Regions from separate parts of the Comamonas sp. CMM03 genome, predicted to be linked through region 1. Evidence: predicted binding sites of a transcription regulator. Region 1 holds the regulator's gene; each other region holds the start of a gene.
What was found. Region 1 encodes sigma-54, which starts transcription at its own class of promoters, with help from an activator protein. Its sites were predicted from a motif close to TGGCANGNAANCTGCTTT; they were not measured.
Positions count from the first base shown of each region.

Region 2: a site for sigma-54 is predicted at 2,062-2,079, ahead of KW830_RS15635 (urease accessory protein UreD). Genes of this name have one in related genera too.
Region 3: a site for sigma-54 is predicted at 2,847-2,864, ahead of glnA (type I glutamate--ammonia ligase). Genes of this name have one in related genera too.
Region 4: a site for sigma-54 is predicted at 2,664-2,681, ahead of KW830_RS12425 (P-II family nitrogen regulator). Genes of this name have one in related genera too.

Region 1 covers NZ_JAHUXB010000006.1:20,188-24,397, reverse strand. The annotation lists gene KW830_RS18940 (ribokinase) at 1-480, opposite strand, end outside; gene KW830_RS18935 (RNA polymerase factor sigma-54) at 685-2,250, opposite strand; gene lptB (LPS export ABC transporter ATP-binding protein) at 2,305-3,084, opposite strand; gene lptA (lipopolysaccharide transport periplasmic protein LptA) at 3,081-3,722, opposite strand; gene KW830_RS18920 (thiol:disulfide interchange protein DsbA/DsbL) at 3,877-4,210, opposite strand, start outside.
Region 2 covers NZ_JAHUXB010000004.1:384,225-388,434, forward strand. The annotation lists gene KW830_RS15630 (PAS domain-containing methyl-accepting chemotaxis protein) at 1-1,130, shown strand, start outside; gene KW830_RS15635 (urease accessory protein UreD) at 1,221-2,051, opposite strand; gene KW830_RS15640 (nucleoside deaminase) at 2,162-2,689, opposite strand; gene KW830_RS15645 (cupin domain-containing protein) at 2,947-3,363, opposite strand; gene KW830_RS15650 (ABC transporter permease) at 3,515-4,210, opposite strand, start outside.
Region 3 covers NZ_JAHUXB010000001.1:20,231-24,440, forward strand. The annotation lists gene KW830_RS00105 (polysaccharide deacetylase family protein) at 1-599, shown strand, start outside; gene KW830_RS00110 (sterol desaturase family protein) at 644-1,630, shown strand; gene KW830_RS00115 (EI24 domain-containing protein) at 1,722-2,558, shown strand; gene glnA (type I glutamate--ammonia ligase) at 2,909-4,210, shown strand, end outside.
Region 4 covers NZ_JAHUXB010000003.1:386,830-391,039, reverse strand. The annotation lists gene glcE (glycolate oxidase subunit GlcE) at 1-453, opposite strand, end outside; gene KW830_RS12430 (ammonium transporter) at 828-2,192, opposite strand; gene KW830_RS12425 (P-II family nitrogen regulator) at 2,219-2,557, opposite strand; gene KW830_RS12420 (YifB family Mg chelatase-like AAA ATPase) at 2,825-4,210, shown strand, end outside.

The DNA.
Region 1 (4,210 bases):
CACGAAATCGGCCTGGGCCAGCACGTTCAGCAGCGCCTCGTCCGGCAGCTCCAGCAGCACATTGGCGCCGGGCACCACGCAGATCCGGTTCTGGCCATTGCCCTCCACCAGCACCATGGCCGCTCCGGTGGAGACCCCGTCCAGCACCTGCACATGGTCCATGTCCACGCCGGCGTCGTGCAGCGCCAGCCGCAGGCTGTTGCCATGGTGGTCACGGCCCACGCAGCCAAACAGCGTGACCTGGGCGCCGTGGCGTGCGCAGGCCACGGCCTGGTTGCCGCCTTTGCCGCCAGGCAGGTAGCGCAGGCTGTGGGCCATCACGGTTTCCCCGGCCCGGGGCACACGTTCCAGGTGCAGCACCGCATCCATGTGCAGGCTGCCCACCACGGCGATGCGGGCCACGCTGTGCGGGTGATCGGGTTCGGGCTGCGCCGACAGCAGCTTGCGGGGCAGCGCGGAAGAAGAAAGCGGTGCAACCATGGGGTGTCTCCTTTGCTGCCAACGGCCGTGGCATGTGCGGAATGAACCAAGGATGGCTGCACGATACCTCCAACTGCCGGTGCTGCCCAGCCGGTTTGCACGGGTCTGGGGGATTGCGGCAGCGCAGCATGCACGCAGGGGTTCCGCCACCGCGGGCCGTGGCCTCACCGGGCGTCCCGCAGCCCTCTGCGGCACTCCTTGCGCTTACAGCGTCTTGCGCAGATTGGCCGGAGCGATCTTCAGCGCCTCGCGGTACTTGGCCACGGTGCGGCGGGCGCACTCGATGCCCTGCTCCTTGAGCATTTCGGCGATCTGGCTGTCCGACAGCGGCTTCTTGGCGTTCTCGGCCGAGACAAACTGCTTGATCAGCGCCCGCACCGCCGTGCTGGAGGCATTGCCACCGGTTTCCGTGCCCAGCCCGGAGCCGAAGAAATACTTGAGCTCGAAGGTGCCGTGCGGCGTGGCCATGTACTTGGCGGTGGTCACCCGGCTGATGGTGGATTCGTGCAGGCCCAGCTCGTCGGCGATGTCGCGCAGCACCAGCGGGCGCATGGCCAGCTCGCCGTGCACGAAGAAGTTTTTCTGCCGCTCCACGATGGCGCGCGACACCCGCAGGATGGTGTCAAAGCGCTGCTGCACGTTCTTGATGAACCAGCGGGCTTCCTGCAGGCGCTGCTGCAGGCCGGCATGGCCTTCGCTGCCCTTGTGGCCGCGCAGCGCACCGGCATACACATCGTGCACGCGCAGACGCGGCAGCACGTCGGGGTTGAGCTGCACGTTGAACTGGGGTGTGCCTTCGCTGGCGCGGCGGCCGGCGCGGGTGACGATCACGTCCGGCACGATGATGTTGCGCTCCACATTGACAAAGCGCCGGCCGGGCCGGGGCTCCAGCCGGGCGATCAGCGCCATGGCCATGCGGGTGCGCTCTTCGCTGCTGCCCGTGGCCTGCATCAGGCGGCGCACATCGCGCCGGGCCAGCAGGTCCAGCGGCTGGGCACAGATTGTCAGCGCCGTTTCCACCACACTGGCCTCGGCCTCACCGCGCTGCAGCAGATGGTTCAGCTGCAACTGCAGGCATTCGGCCAGCCCCTGGGCGCCCACGCCCACCGGCTCCAGGCTGTGCAGCAGCCGCAGTGCCACGGTGAAGCGGTGCACCAGTTCGTCGAGCTGTTCCGGGTCGTCCGTGCCGGCCAGGCCCTCGGCCAGGGACTGCAGCGACTCTTCGAGGTAGCCGTCGTCGTTCAGGTTCTCGATCAGGAAACGCAGCACATAGCGGTCCAGCTCGGACAGGTGCAGCGACAGCGACTGGCGCAGCAGGTGGTCGGTCAGCGATTCATGTGCACGGGCCAGATCCAGGGCGCTGACTTCGTCGCCATCGCCGCCCTGGGCGTTGCGCGCCGGGGCATCACCGCCCCATTCGCTGTCATCGGGCCGCAGTTCGCTGGTGCCGTCGCCCTCCCAGTCGGGGGCATCGTATTCCGTGCTGCCGGAGCCTTCCGCACTGTCGGCGGGCGCCTCCGCAGCCCCTGCCGTCAGCGCGCCATCGGCGGCATAGTCATCGCCCTGCACCGGCGTATCCGACTGGGACAGGCCGAAGTCTTCGCGGGGGGCGTCGTCGCTGTCGACTTCCAGAAACGGGTTGTCGTCGAGCATCTGCTCGACTTCCTGCGCCAGCTCCAGCGTGGACAGCTGCAGCAAGCGGATTGACTGCTGCAATTGCGGCGTCAGCGCCAAATGCTGCGACACCCGCAGTGACAAACCAGGCTTCAACGCGACGCTCCCTCTCTGTGATCTTGTATGTGTCGTGGCGGCGGAAGTGGCGGGCTACATCCTGAAATGTTCGCCCAGGTAGACCCGCCGGACGTCGGCGTTCTCCACAATCTCTTCCGGTGTGCCCTGCGCCAGCACATGGCCGTCGCTGATGATGAAGGCGTGGTCGCAGATGCCCAGCGTCTCGCGCACGTTGTGGTCGGTGATCAGCACCCCGATACCGCGCTCCTTGAGGAAGCCGATGATGCGCTGGATCTCGATCACCGCGATGGGGTCGATACCCGCAAACGGCTCGTCCAGCAGGATGAAGCGCGGCTGCGTGGCCAGGGCCCGGGCGATTTCCACGCGGCGGCGCTCGCCACCCGACAGCGCAATCGCCGGCGAGGAGCGCAGGTGGTCCACACGCAGTTCCTTGAGCAGATCAGTCAGGCGCCGCTCCACCTCGGCCTTGTTCAGGGGCTTGCCCTGTTCGTCCTGCTGCAGCTCCAGCACGGCGCGGACATTGTCTTCCACGCTGAGCTTGCGGAAGATGGAGGCTTCCTGCGGCAGATAGGACAGGCCCAGGCGCGAACGCTGGTGGATGGGCATGTTCGCCACCGAGTGGCCGTCGATGTAGATATCGCCGGCATCGCTGCGCACCAGGCCCACGATCATGTAGAACGAGGTGGTCTTGCCCGCGCCATTGGGGCCGAGCAAGCCCACCACTTCGCCTTTCTGCACGGCCAGGGACACGTCCTTGACCACCTTGCGGCTGCCATAGGACTTGGCCAGATGGTGCACTTCCAGGCGGCTGCTGGCGCCTGGGGCGGTCGGGGTGTCGGAAGAGCGGGTCACGGGTTGCGCAATTTCATGGTGTCCGAAGGCTTGAGCGGCTGCGCACTCGGCGCCACCGGGGCCTGCGGGGGCTGGGTCTTGGGCGCCAGCACGGCGCGCACGCGGCCACCGGAGCCGGCCGCAGCTTCCTCGCTGCCCGGCGTGGCGCGGCGGTTGCCGTCCACGGTGAACACATCGGTCAGGTTGTTGTAGGTGATGATGTTGCCGGTGATGTCGTCACTCAGCGTGGCGCCGGTGTAGCGGCGCAGCTGGCCCCGCTGGATCAGGCGCACATCGTCCTTCTTGCCGTCGTACTCGATGATTTCGCCTTCGCCTTCCACGTACTCTTCGGGTGCACCGGGCTGGGTGTCGCGCTTCTGGCGGAAGAACGCGCGCTTGCCGGGGGCCGCCCAGACCTTGCCGAACTGGTAACCCTCGGCGTCCTGGCGCACTTCCAGCTTGGCGCCGCGCAGCACGATGGTGCCCTTGGTCAGCACCACATTGCCCGTGAACGTGCTGACCTGCTGCAGCTCGTCATGGTGCAGCGCATCGGCTTCGATGTTCATGGGCTTGTTGCGATCGGCCTTTTCGGCCTGTGCCGTGCCCATGGCAGCTGCCAGGACCGTCAGCGCGAGTATCGGGAGGAGTTTGCGTGTCATGTGAGAAGGCATGAATCTTGCAGCCATTGTAGGGCACTGGTTTTCCCCAGGGCTGCCCTGTGGGCGACTCGCAAGGAAATCGACACAAAAAAGCCCGCTGGAAAGCGGGCTGTGTGCAGGGCGGTCAGGCCCTGCCGGGCGAAAGCGGGACCGCTCAGGCCTTGCGGCTCTGGTTGGCCAGGTAATCCACCACATTCAGCACGTTCTGCATGCTGCCGGCGCGGGGGCCGTCGGTGTAGAACTTGCCGGCCACGCCCATGGAAGGCACGCCCTCCACATCGTATTCCTGCTGCAGCGCCGAAGCCTTGCGCACCTGGTTGGCCACGGTGAAGGAGTTGTAGATCTCCTTGAACTTGGCCACGTTCGCGCCCTGCTTGCCCACCCATTCGAAGATGGCGTCATCGGTGGCCAGCTTGTTGCGCTCCACGTGGATGGCGTGGAACACCTTGACGTGCATGGCGTCGAAGTTGTCCATGGCCTGCAGCGTG
Region 2 (4,210 bases), on a different contig from region 1:
TGCTGCATGCCGGCCATGCGCGCCTGCTGGGGCTGCGCAATCTGTTCGGAAAAATGCAGCGCGCCAACTTCACGCTGCGCATCGCCGCCGTGGTCCTGCCGCTGCTGCTGATGGGCTGCCTGCCCGCCGTGCTGGGCTGGACCGCCGCATGGCAGGTGGGGCTGCAGGCCGCCGCCATGGTGCTGTGGAGTGCGCTGGGCCTGGGCTGGCTGCACCGCACCCTGACGCAGCCTTTTGCGCTGACCCACCGCTTTGCCAAGCAGCTGGCCAGTTGCGAGCTGGACCGCCGGCTGCCGCTGGTGCCGGGCCGCCATCCGATGGCGCTGCTGATGGAGCACCTGCACCAGGTGCATTTCAATCTGCGGGCCATCGTGGGCGATGCGCGCCACGAGATCGACAGCTTCAGCCACCTCTCGCGCGATCTGTCCGGCAGCGCCCGCAGCCTGTCCGAGCGCACCGAACTGCAGGCCGAGCGCCTGCAGCAGACGGCTGCCGCCATGACGCAGCTGGCCGGCAGCGTGGAGCAATCCCAGCAGACCACAGAAGAAGTGCTGCAGCAAAGCGGCAAGAGCGCCGAGCTGGCGGAACGTGGCGGCCAGGCCATGCAGAAGGTGGAGGACATGGTGCACCAGCTGCGCGATTCGTCGCAGCAGATGGGGCAGATCATCACCACCATCGAAAGCATTGCCTTCCAGACCAATATCCTGGCGCTGAATGCGGCGGTCGAAGCCGCGCGCGCCGGCGAGCAGGGGCGCGGCTTTGCCGTGGTGGCCGGCGAGGTGCGCACGCTGGCGCAGCGCAGCGCCGAAGCGGCCAAGGAAATCAAGCGGCTGATCTCCGGCTCCAACGACCGCATCCACCAGGGGGCGGAGCGCATGCAGGAAGCCAGTGCCACCATCTCCCAGGCGGTGCAGTCGGTGGCCCAGGTCAGCCAGCTGGTGCAGGAAATTGTGGAAACCTCGCGCGAACAGGCCCTGGGCATTGCGCAGGTGGACCGTGCGATTGGCGAGCTGGATGCGGTCACGCAGGAGAACGCCCGCATGTCCGAGGTGTCAGCCCATTCCGCCGGCCACATGAGCAGCAACGCCGGTGTGCTGCACCGCACACTGGAAGTGTTCCGCATGCGCTGATGGCCGGTGTGCGGCATGGGCGCCATGCCGCCTTCCGGCTGTGTAAGCGGCAGCGCTGGGCACCACCCAGCGCGGAAAGCGTTTCGCGTTCTACATGGACCAGATGCGGGGCAGCGGGGCTTCCCGCTCCCACAGCAGCCGGCGCCACAGCGCCCAGACCTGCTGCCACAGCTGCATCAGCGGCTCCACCAGCGGGGCCAGGCCGCGCAGCACCAGCACATGGTCGTTGGGGCTGGTGACCCCGCACCACGGGCCCTGGGGGTGGCTGGCCAGCAAGGCGTGTGTGGCTTCCTGCACCTGTTCCCGGCGGGCACGGGACAGGGGGCTGCCGCAGGCAAACACCAGGCTGCCCAGGCAGCGCTGGCCGGCCAGGCCCAGCGGGCCATCCAGCAGCGGCCCATCGTCGGCGCGGATCAGCCCGCGCTCCAGCCAGCGGCCGGGCCATTCCATGTGCTGCAGGAATTCACCGCGCAGCCAGGGCGCCTCGGCGTGGGGCAGACCCAGGGCCGTGATGTCCCAGGCCAGCAGTTCGGCGCCGGGGGCCAGATCCAGTTCCAGCTGGTTGCGGGCCAGGCAGCCGTTGTAGGCAATGGCTTCCAGCGGCAGCCATTCCAGGCGGGCACCGGCATCCAGCCGCAGGCGCGTGCGTTGCAGTGCCGGTTCGCCTTCGCTGCGGTAAAAGCGCGTGGCGCCCGGGGTGGTGACCAGGGCGTGGGCACCGGCTCCGGCGTGCACCTGGATGTCCAGGGTGTCCCCGCCCACCAGCCCGCCAGGCGGATGGACCAGCACATGGTGGCAGATGGCAGGGCCTTCGGGGTAGAGGCTGCGCAGCACGCGCAGCGGGCCGTCGTGGGTGAAATGCGCGGCCGTGCGGCCGGCGCGGTGGTGGTAGTCGAGGGAGAGGTGGGCGTGCCATGGCATGGTCAAGCTGCAAGCAGACACTGTGCCAACTTGGTGCGTATGCCCGTCAGCGCTGCACCATGGCGGCTGGACTGCTCACCGAAGCAGAGCAGGGCCAGCCGGTGTGGATATCAGGAGGAGGGCGGGAACCAGCTGTCCTCGTACACCGCCAGGGCTTCGTTGACCAGGGCCGGGCCGATGCAGGTGATGGCATAGGTGGCGTTGTCGAACACGGTGTGGCAGTCCAGTGTGCTGCCGCGCAGGTCGGGCCGGATCTGCAGCAGCCGCGTATCGTCCAGGCCAAACACCACGCGGCCGATACCGGCGTTGCAGATGGCGCCGGCGCACATGGCGCAGGGCTGGGCCGACGCATAGAGCGTGGCACCCGCCAGCAGCTCGGGCGCCACACGGGGGTTGCCCAGCTGGCGCACGGCATTCATTTCCGCATGGCCGGTGCAGTCGCCCGTCTCGCGGGTGTTGCTGAAGGCCTCGGCCAGGATGCGCCCATCGGCGGCCACCACCACGGCACCGAAGGGCCGGTTGCCGCGGGTGCGGGCCGCATTCGCCCAGACAAAGGCCTGCCGCAGGTATTTGGCATCGGTCGCGGACAGAGGCTGTCCTTCGGGGGGGCGGTCATCCATCATGGGTGCTGCGAGCATGCGCGCCTCCTGGGCGGGTGCGGGTAACAAGGCCGCCTGGGCACAGGCGGGGTTACCAGAGCTATTGCATGTCGCATGCCAGAAACGACTTCTTACATACGCGCCAGGAAGGGCGGCGGGACAGGAGGCGGACGGCGGCCGTGCGACGGCAGGGGGTGAGCGCCGTCGGCGCAGTGCAGATGCGCTGTGCCTGCTATGCAAATCAAAGCGTTAGCTGCGCCGGAACACACTGCCGGCACAACGCCTGCAGACGGGTCTCATGCCGCTGCCGGCGCATCGACATCGGTGGTGACAAACACTTTCTTCACGCGGTCGTCCACTTCCCAGTGGCCGCTGAAGCCGTCGGGCAAGACAAAGCTGTCACCCGCCTGGAAATGGTGCACGCTGCCATCCGGGTCCACCAGGCGGCAGCTGCCTTCGACGATGTGGCAGAACTCGATATAGCCCTGGATGTGGGAGCGGAAGGCCCCGGCCGTGGCTTCCCAGACGCCGGCATTGGCTTTGCCGCCGTTGCCGCTGAACACGTCCAGCGTCTTGTAGGTGGTGTCACCGCGCAGCGGGCGGCTGGGCTGGCCGCTGCGGGCCTGGGACAGGTCGCTGGGGTCGATGCGCACCAGCTTGACAGGAGCGGTGGGAGCGGCGGGGGCGGTGGAAAAGGGGGCAGAGGCAGTCACGGCAGGCATCCAGAGCGGGGCAAGCTGCGCATGGTACAGAGTGCCGGGGGTGCCCAAGGCCGCCAGCCATGTGGGGCATGCGGCTTTGGCCCTGCCCATGCAAAAAGGCCTGCCACCAGGGCAGGCCTTTGCACGTGGCGCGGGGGACCACTCAGTGGTTGTTGGCGCCGCGGTGGGCCCAGGCGGTGGTGCGCTTTTCCACCAGGCTGAACAGCTCGTACATCACCATGGCCATGGCCCCCACCACCAGCAGGCCGGCAAACGCCAGGCCCATCTGCATGGACGAGCCGGCCGAGATCAGCAGGTAGCCAATGCCTTCGTTGGCCGCCGTCATCTCCGACACCGTGGTGCCCACAAAGGCCAGCGTGATGGCGACCTTGAGCGAGCCGTAGAAGTAGGGCAGCGAGCGCGGCAGACCCACCTTCATCAGCACATCCCAGCGCTTGGCGCCCAGCACGCGCAGCACGTCTTCCAGCTCGGGCTCCAGCGTGGCCAGGCCGGTGGCGATGTTGACCATGATGGGAAAGAAGCTGATCAGGAACGCCGTCAGGATGGCCGGGCCAATGCCGATGCCGAACCACACCACCAGAATCGGCACGAAAGCCGCCTTGGGCAGGGCGTTGAAGGCGGTCATCAGCGGGTAGACGGCGGCGTAGGCCAGGCGCGAGCTGCCGATCAGAAAGCCCAGCAGCACGCCGACCACGATGGCGATGCCAAAGCCGGCCATCGTCACCCAGAAGGTGCGCCAGGCGTGGCCGGCGATCACGGCGTGGAATTCCAGGAATTGCTGCAGGATCAGCCAGGGGCTGGGGAAGATGAATTCCGACACCTGGAAGGCCGAGCAGAC
Region 3 (4,210 bases), on a different contig from region 1:
ACTGGGCGCCGTGGTGGAAGGCGCGCGCCCAGGAAGGGCACCGCTTTGCCAGCCACACCTGGGACCACACCTACTGGCGTGGCGACCTGGGCACGGCGGCGGACCGCTCCTTCCGTGTGCGGCCTTCGCAGGGCGCGCACAAGGACCAGACCGTCACGCTCAGCGCCGCGCAGTACTGCGCCGAGATCCGCAAGTCCAGCGAATGGCTGCGCCAGACTACCGGCCAGGCACCGCTGCCGCTGTGGCGTGCACCCGGTGGCAAGACCTCGCCCCAGCTGCTGCAGGCGGCTGAGGCCTGCGGCTTCAAGCACGTGGGCTGGTCGCCGGCCGGTTTTCTAGGGGACGAGCTGTCCAGCGAGAAGTTCAGCAACGCTGCCTTGCTGCAACAGGCGCTGGCGCGCATCCGCCCGGGCGATGTGCTGCTGGCCCACCTGGGCATCTGGTCGCGCAAGGATCCGTGGGCACCGGCGGTGCTGGAGCCGCTGATCACCGGCCTGCAGGCCAAGGGCTTTTGCTTTCGCACGCTGGACCAGCACCCCGACTACCGTGCCTGGGTGCAGGGTCACACCGCTGCGGCGGCGACTGCGCGCCAGCCGTAGGACTACAGTGCGGACAGCAGGATCCGCCGCAATGAGGGAAGAACATGGTGTGGGAGACATTGTCCCAATGGTTTGGCCAGGCCCAGCAAGGCCTGTACGAAGGCGTGGTCCAGCCGGTGCTGTATTACGCCGGCATGGCCAGCCTGATGGAAGACGCCTTTGAGGCCACGGGCTGGCTGCTGGTGGGACTGCTGCAACTGCTGGTGCTGGTGCTGGTGATTGCCCCGCTACAGCGCTGGCGTCCGGTGGAGGCGGTGACCGACCGCCGTGCCATCCGCGTGGACATGCTCTACACCCTGGTGCACCGGCTGGGCCTGTTCCGGGTGGCGTTGTTCTTTTCCACCGAGCCGCTGTGGAACGACCTGTTCGGCCAGCTGCATGTCTGGGGCCTGCCCACCTTCCAGCTGGAAGGCCTGTGGCCGGGCGTGACGGACAAGGCCTGGATCAGCTTCATCCTCTACCTGCTGGTGTTCGACCTGCTGGACTACTGGATCCACCGCGGCCAGCACAGCTGGGGCTGGTGGTGGAAGCTGCATGCGCTGCACCATTCGCAGCGGCAGATGACCATGTGGAGCGACAACCGCAACCACCTGCTGGACGATGTGGTGCGCGACAGCATCATCGTGGTGGTGGCCCAGCTGATCGGGGTGCAGCCGGCGCAGTTCGTGCTGCTGGTGGCGCTGACGCAGCTGAGCGAAAGCTTCCAGCACGCCAATCTGCGCGTCTGGTTCGGCACGGTGGGCGAGCGCCTCTGGGTCAGCCCGCGTTTTCACCGCCGCCACCACGCCATCGGCATCGGCCATGAAATGCGGGCCCCGGTGCGCAACCAGAAGGCCCATGGCAACAACTTTGGCGTGCTGCTGCCCTGGTGGGACATGCTGTGGGGCACGGCCAACTTCGAGCTGCGCTGGGACCCCACCGGCGTGCGCGACCAGGTCCAGCCCAATGCCCAGGGCCAACTGCGCGATTATGGCCAGGGCTTCTGGTCCCAGCAGTGGAAGGGCCTGCTGCGGCTGGTGAACCGCGCCTGAGCGGGCAGGGGGCAGGGTGCCCCGGCATGCACCGCGGCAAAGTGGCCGCTGTCCTATGGCATTGTGCGCACAGACCGCTATGCTGCGGGGCATGAACCTGCTGATAGCCTCCTTTGTCCGCGCGCTGGGCAATTGCCTGCACCGCAAGGTGATTGCCTGGTCGCTGTTCCCGCTGCTGTTGATGGCGCTGCTGGCCGCGCTGCTGTCCTGGCTGTTCTGGCAGCCGGCGCTGCACTGGACGGTGCAGACGCTGGAAGGCGTGGGCTGGCTGGGCGCGGTGTGGCACTGGATGCAGGAGCGCGGCCTGAGCTGGGGTGTCGAGGTGCTGGGTTCCGTGCTGCTGGTGCTGGCGGCCACGGGGCTGCTGGTGGTGTTGGTGCTGATGCTGGTGTCCCTGTTCATGACGCCCAAGCTGGTGGAATGGGTGGCCGAGCGGCGCTTTCCCTTGCTGGAGCGCAAGCAGGGCGGTCACTGGTGGCAGGCACTGGCCTGGGCCCTGGGCTCCACGCTGATTGCCCTGGTGGTGCTGGTGCTGTCCATCCCGCTGTGGTTCATTCCGCCGCTGGTGTTGGTGGTGCCGCCGCTGGTGTGGGGCTGGCTCACCTACCGCGTGATGGCCTTCGATGCCCTGGCCGAACATGCCAGCCAGGCCGAGCGCCAGGCGGTGCTCACACGCTTTCGCATGCCGCTGCTGGGCATGGGCGTGGTCTGCGGGGTGATGGGGGCTGCGCCCAGCGTGGTCTGGGCCTCGGGCGTGGTGTTCGTGGCGCTGTTCTGGCTGCTGGTGCCGCTGGCCATCTGGATCTACGCACTGGTGTTCGCGCTGTCGTCGCTGTGGTTTGCCCATTTCTGCCTGGCCGCACTGGAACAGCTGCGGCGCGAGGCCGTCACCCAGGGGGCGGCACCGGACGCAGTGCGCTTGCCCTGAGCCAGGCTGGGCGGCAGCGCACCAGGATGGCGGCGCAATGGCGTGCGAAACCGGTGCAAGCCTTCGCTACAGCCCTGGGCGCGGCTACACTGACGGCCTGCGATGCGGAGCATGTGGTTGAACAGCGGCACTATTTAGGTGCTTAAATGCACCAAAACAGTGCAATCGGAAGTTCGACAGGCGTACTCTGCTTTTTTGCACCAACTCGGTGATTATCGAGGGGTGCATGGCAGTGGTTTTCGGTGCGCGGCGCCACTGCACCCAGGGAAGGCAGTCCAACTGCGGCCCTGGCACGCATTCTGCTTTGCATCCCCCGTACTTTTTTCAAGCGCTTTTCCAGGAGATACCTGATGGCTAAGACCGTTGCAGACGTGATGAGCATTGTGAAGGAGAACGACGTCAAGTTCGTCGATCTGCGCTTCACCGATACCCGCGGTAAGGAACAGCACGTGACCGTGCCCCTGTCGCACTTTGACGAAGACAAGTTCACGTCGGGCCACGCTTTCGACGGTTCGTCGGTCGCCGGCTGGAAGGGTATCGAAGCCTCGGACATGCTGCTGATGCCCGATCCCAGCACCGCCAACATCGATCCCTTCTTTGAAGAAACCACGCTGATCCTGCAGTGTGACGTGATCGAACCCGGTGACGGCAAGGCCTACGACCGCGATCCCCGCTCCGTGGCCAAGCGCGCTGAAGCCTACCTGAAGGCTTCCGGTCTGGGCGACACCGCCTACTTCGGTCCCGAACCCGAATTCTTCATCTTCGACGGCGTGCGTTGGGGTACCGAACCCCACAACCCCTTCTTCGAAATCGAAGAATACGAAGCCCCCTGGAACAGCGGCACCAAGTTCGAAACCGGCAACCGTGGTCACCGTCCCCGCGTCAAGGGCGGCTACTTCCCCGTGCCTCCCGTCGACAGCACGCAAGACATGCGCGCCGAAATGTCCCTGATCCTGGAATCCCTGGGCATTCCGGTCGAAGTGTTCCACCACGAAGTGGCGGGCGCTGGCCAGAACGAACTGGGTACCCGCTTCTCCACCCTGGTGGAACGCGCTGACTGGACCCAGCTGCAGAAGTACGTGATCTGGAACGTGGCCAACACCTACGGCAAGACCGCGACCTTCATGCCCAAGCCCTACGCTGGCGACAACGGCTCCGGCATGCACGTGCACCAGTCCGTGTGGAAGGACGGCAAGAACCTGTTCGCCGGTGACGGCTATGCCGGTCTGTCCGACTTCGCCCTGTACTACATCGGCGGCATCATCAAGCACGCCCGTGCCCTGAACGCCATTACCAACCCCGGTACGAACTCGTACAAGCGTCTGGTGCCCGGCTTTGAAGCGCCTGTGAAGCTGGCTTACTCGGCCAAGAACCGTTCCGCTTCCATCCGTATTCCTTACGTGAGCAACCCCAAGGGCCGCCGCGTGGAAGCCCGCTTCCCCGATCCACTGATGAACCCCTACCTGGGCTTCGCAGCGCTGCTGATGGCCGGTCTGGACGGCGTGGAAAACAAGATCCACCCCGGCGAAGCCGCCACCAAGGATCTGTACCACCTGCCTCCGGAAGAAGACAAGCTGGTGCCCACCGTCTGCCACAGCCTGGACCAGGCTCTGGAAGCCCTGGACGCCGACCGCGCCTTCCTGACCAAGGGT
Region 4 (4,210 bases), on a different contig from region 1:
CACGTCGTAACCTGCCACGTTCTTCATGACCTGGCCGCCAAAGCGCAGCAGCTCGGCCTTGCCATTCAGGATTTCGATGCCCAGCACATAGTCGCGCACCGCGCCCACGCTGGCACGGGCCGGGCCGGACAGCCCTGCCGCCACCATGCCGCCCACCGTGGCCTGGCGGCCCTGGCGGGCAAAGTGCGGCGGCTCGAAGGCCAGGGCCTGGCCGCGTTCTGCCAGCACCTGCTCCAGCGCTGCCAGCGGCGTGCCGGCACGCACTGTCACCACCAGTTCGCTGGGTTCGTATTCGACGATGCCCTGCAGGGGGCGCACGTCCAGCGCCTCGCCACGCAGTTCAAGGCCGAGGAAATCCTTGCTGCCCCCACCCTGGATGCGCAGGGCTTGCGGGGTAGCGGCTTGGCTGGCGGCGCGCACGCGCTCGATGATCTGGCTCAGTGCTGGTTCCATGGGCAGCGATGGTAGCGGCAGCCCCCCTGGCGCGTGCATGCCGGCCTTGTGATTTTTTTGAACAGCCGGCGTGAAGCGTGCTGGCCGATGGCATGCCAACCGCTGGCGCTACATCTTGGATAGCTGGTGGCGTTTACGTGGACTGAACTCTGACCGCCAAGCCATCCCAAAATCATGCTGCTGCATCTGGAGCAGCTCCTGAAATCGAAGCATGCGGATGAAATCCAGCTTGCACGGGCTCCGTGCCTCCGCCCGTGCGAACGCCGCAGCCGTAAAAAAAGCCCGCCAGAGGCGGGCTATGAATCGTCACGTCACTCGCAATGGGAACACCGACCGGGCGGCGGGCACCCCGTGCCCGGGCGGGAACCAGCGGCTCAGCGCTGGTAGGCGGACTCGCCGTGGCTGGTGATGTCCAGACCTTCGCGCTCGGCTTCTTCCGAGACACGCAGACCGACCGTGACCTTGCAGATCGCGAAGGCGATCGCTGCCACAACACCGGACCACACCAGGGTCACGACCACGCTCTTGAACTGCACCCACACTTGGTGGGCCATGTTGAAGCCTTCGGGCTCCACGCCACCCAGGCTGGAAGCGCAGAACACACCGGTCAGGATGGCCCCCAGGATACCGCCCACGCCGTGGACGCCGAACACATCGCAGGTGTCATCGGCCTTGAGCATGCGCTTCAGACCGGACACACCCCACAGGCACAGAGGGCCGGCGATCAGACCCATCACGATGGAACCCATGGGGCCCACGAAACCGGCGGCGGGGGTGATGGTCACCAGACCGGCCACCGCGCCCGAGGCAGCGCCCAGCATGGAAGCCTTGCCCTTGTGCAGCGCTTCGGCCACGATCCAGGACACGGCGGCAGCGCCGGTGGCCAGGATGGTGTTGATGAAGGCCAGACCGGCGATGCCGTTGGCGGCGCCTGCAGAGCCGGCGTTGAAACCGAACCAGCCCACCCACAGCAGGGAGGCACCGACCATGGTCAGCGTCAGGCTGTGTGGAGGCAGGGCTTCACGGCCGAAACCGATGCGCTTGCCCACCATGTAGGAACCCACCAGGCCGGCGATAGCGGCGTTGATGTGCACCACGGTGCCGCCGGCGAAGTCCAGTGCGCCGTCCGCAGCCAGCAGACCACCGCCCCAGACCATGTGGGCCATGGGGATGTAGCTGAAGGTGAACCACAGGATGGAGAACAGCATCACTGCCGCGAACTTGATGCGTTCTGCGAAGGCACCCACGATCAGCGACACGGTGATGGCGGCGAAGGTGGACTGGAAGGCCACGAACACATATTCAGGGATGGTCTTCAGCGCGCTGGACAACGTGTCCGGCGTGATGCCGGCCAGGAACAGCTTGTCGAAGCCGCCAAAGAACGTGCCTTCACCGCCGAATGTCAGCGAGAAGCCGTAGATGGCCCACAGCACGGTGATGGCCGAGAAGATCACGAACACCTGCGCCAGCACGGACAGCATGTTCTTGGAGCGCACCAGGCCGCCGTAGAACAGGGCCAGGCCGGGGATGGTCATCAGGATCACCAGCATGGTGGAGGTCAGCATCCAGGCGGTATCACCGGCGCTGAGGGGGGGAGCGGCTTCGGCAGCAGCGGCTGCTGCCGGAGCGGCGGCCTCGGCCACAGCGGCCACGGCAGGAGCGGCTTCTTGGGCCAGTGCACCGGCGGCTGCGGTCAGCAGACCCAGGCCCAGTGAAAGTGCAGGGAGCGTTTTTTTCATGACTGTCTCTCGCTGAAGGGTGGATATCAAAGGGCTTCTTTACCGGTTTCGCCGGTGCGGATGCGCACCACCTGTTCCAGGTCATAGACGAAGATCTTGCCGTCACCGATCTTGCCGGTGCGGGCTGCGGATTCGATGGCTTCGAGCGCCTGCTCCAGCACCGCGTCGTCCACGGCGGCTTCCAGCTTCACCTTGGGCAGGAAGTCGACCACGTACTCGGCGCCGCGGTACAGCTCGGTGTGGCCCTTCTGGCGGCCAAAGCCCTTCACCTCGGTCACGGTGATGCCCTGCACGCCGATTTGCGAGAGGGCTTCGCGCACCTCGTCCAGCTTGAAGGGTTTGATGATGGCTGAGACCATTTTCATGATTGCGTCCTCCTGAATCGGGTGCTTCGGCGCCCGGAGTTGTAACTCGGTGGCTGGCTGCGGGGCGGCCATGCCGTCTGTCTGTTCGATGCGTACCGACTGTCACAAAGCATGGAGCGTGCCAGCCACAGTTCTCCCAAGCGGGGGCCGAGGCCCACTACAGTGTTACCGAGGGGGACGCGGTCGATCACCCCGTCTATGCACCAAAGCAGTGCAATCGCCACATATCCCGATTTCCGCCACGCACTCGTCTGGGGAGAACACGCCATGGGCCTTGCAAGCGTGCGCAGCCGCGCACTGGTGGGCATGCACGCCCAGCCGATCGAAGTGGAGGTGCATCTGGCCAACGGCCTGCCCTGCCTGACCCTGGTGGGCCTGGCCGATACCGAGGTGAAAGAGGCCCGTGAACGCGTGCGCAGCGCCATCCTGAACGCCGGGCTGGAGTTCCCGCACAGCAAGCGCATCACCGTCAACCTGGCCCCGGCCGATCTGCCCAAGGACTCCGGCCGCTTCGACCTGCCCATCGCCCTGGGCATCCTGGCGGCGAGCGGACAGATCGACTCTGCGCAGTTGGCGCGCTATGAATTTGCGGGTGAACTGTCGCTGTCCGGCGCACTGCGCCCGGTGCGCGGGGCCCTGGCCACCGCCCTGGCCATGCAGCTGCACCGCGAGGGCACGCCTTTGGTGCTGCCCCAGGACAGTGCCCGGGAAGCCGCGCTGGTGCCGGGCACCACGGTCTATGGCGCCGCCCATCTGCTCGAAGTGGTGCGGGCCCTGCAACCCCAGGCCACCGAGGGTCTGCCGCTGGCCGAGGCGCCGCCGCCGGCTGCGGCCCCAGATGGACCCGACCTGGCCGATGTGCAGGGCCAGGCCAGTGCCAAACGCGCGCTGGAGATTGCCGCCGCCGGCGGCCACGGCGTGCTGCTGGTGGGGCCCCCGGGCAGTGGCAAATCCATGCTGGCCCAGCGCTTTGCCGGCCTGCTGCCGCCGCTGACCGCACTGGAGGCCCTGGAAGCGGCAGCCATGGCCAGCCTGGCCGGCCCGTTTGACGCCGGCACCTGGGGCCAGCGCCAGATTGCCGCACCCCACCACACGGCCAGCGCCGTGGCGCTGGTGGGGGGCGGGTCACCGCCTCGGCCCGGCGCCATCTCCCGCGCCCACCACGGGGTGCTGTTTCTGGATGAATTTCCGGAATTCGCCCGCCCGGCGCTGGAGGCACTGCGCGAGCCGCTGGAGACCGGGCGCATCCAGATCGCCCGCGCCGCCCAGCAGGCGGACTTTCCCGCCCGCTTCCAGCTGGTGGCCGCCATGAACCCCTGTCCCTGCGGCCTCCAGGGCAGCCCCCGCTGCCGCTGCACGCCCGATCAGGTGGCGCGCTACCACGCCAAGCTCAGCGGCCCGCTGCTGGACCGCATCGACCTGCAGGTGGAAGTCCCGGCCCTGGCGCCGGCCGAGCTGCTGCAGCGCAGCGAACCTGGCAGCACCGCTGCACCCGCCGAGTCCAGCGCCCAGGTACAAGCCCGCGTGGTCCAGGCCCGCCACCTGGCGCTGCAGCGCCAGGGCCACGCCAACCAGTGGCTGGAAGCCGCCACGCTGCAGCAGCACCTGCAACTGGACGACGCCGCCCAGGCCCTGGCCCGCAAAGCCGCCGAA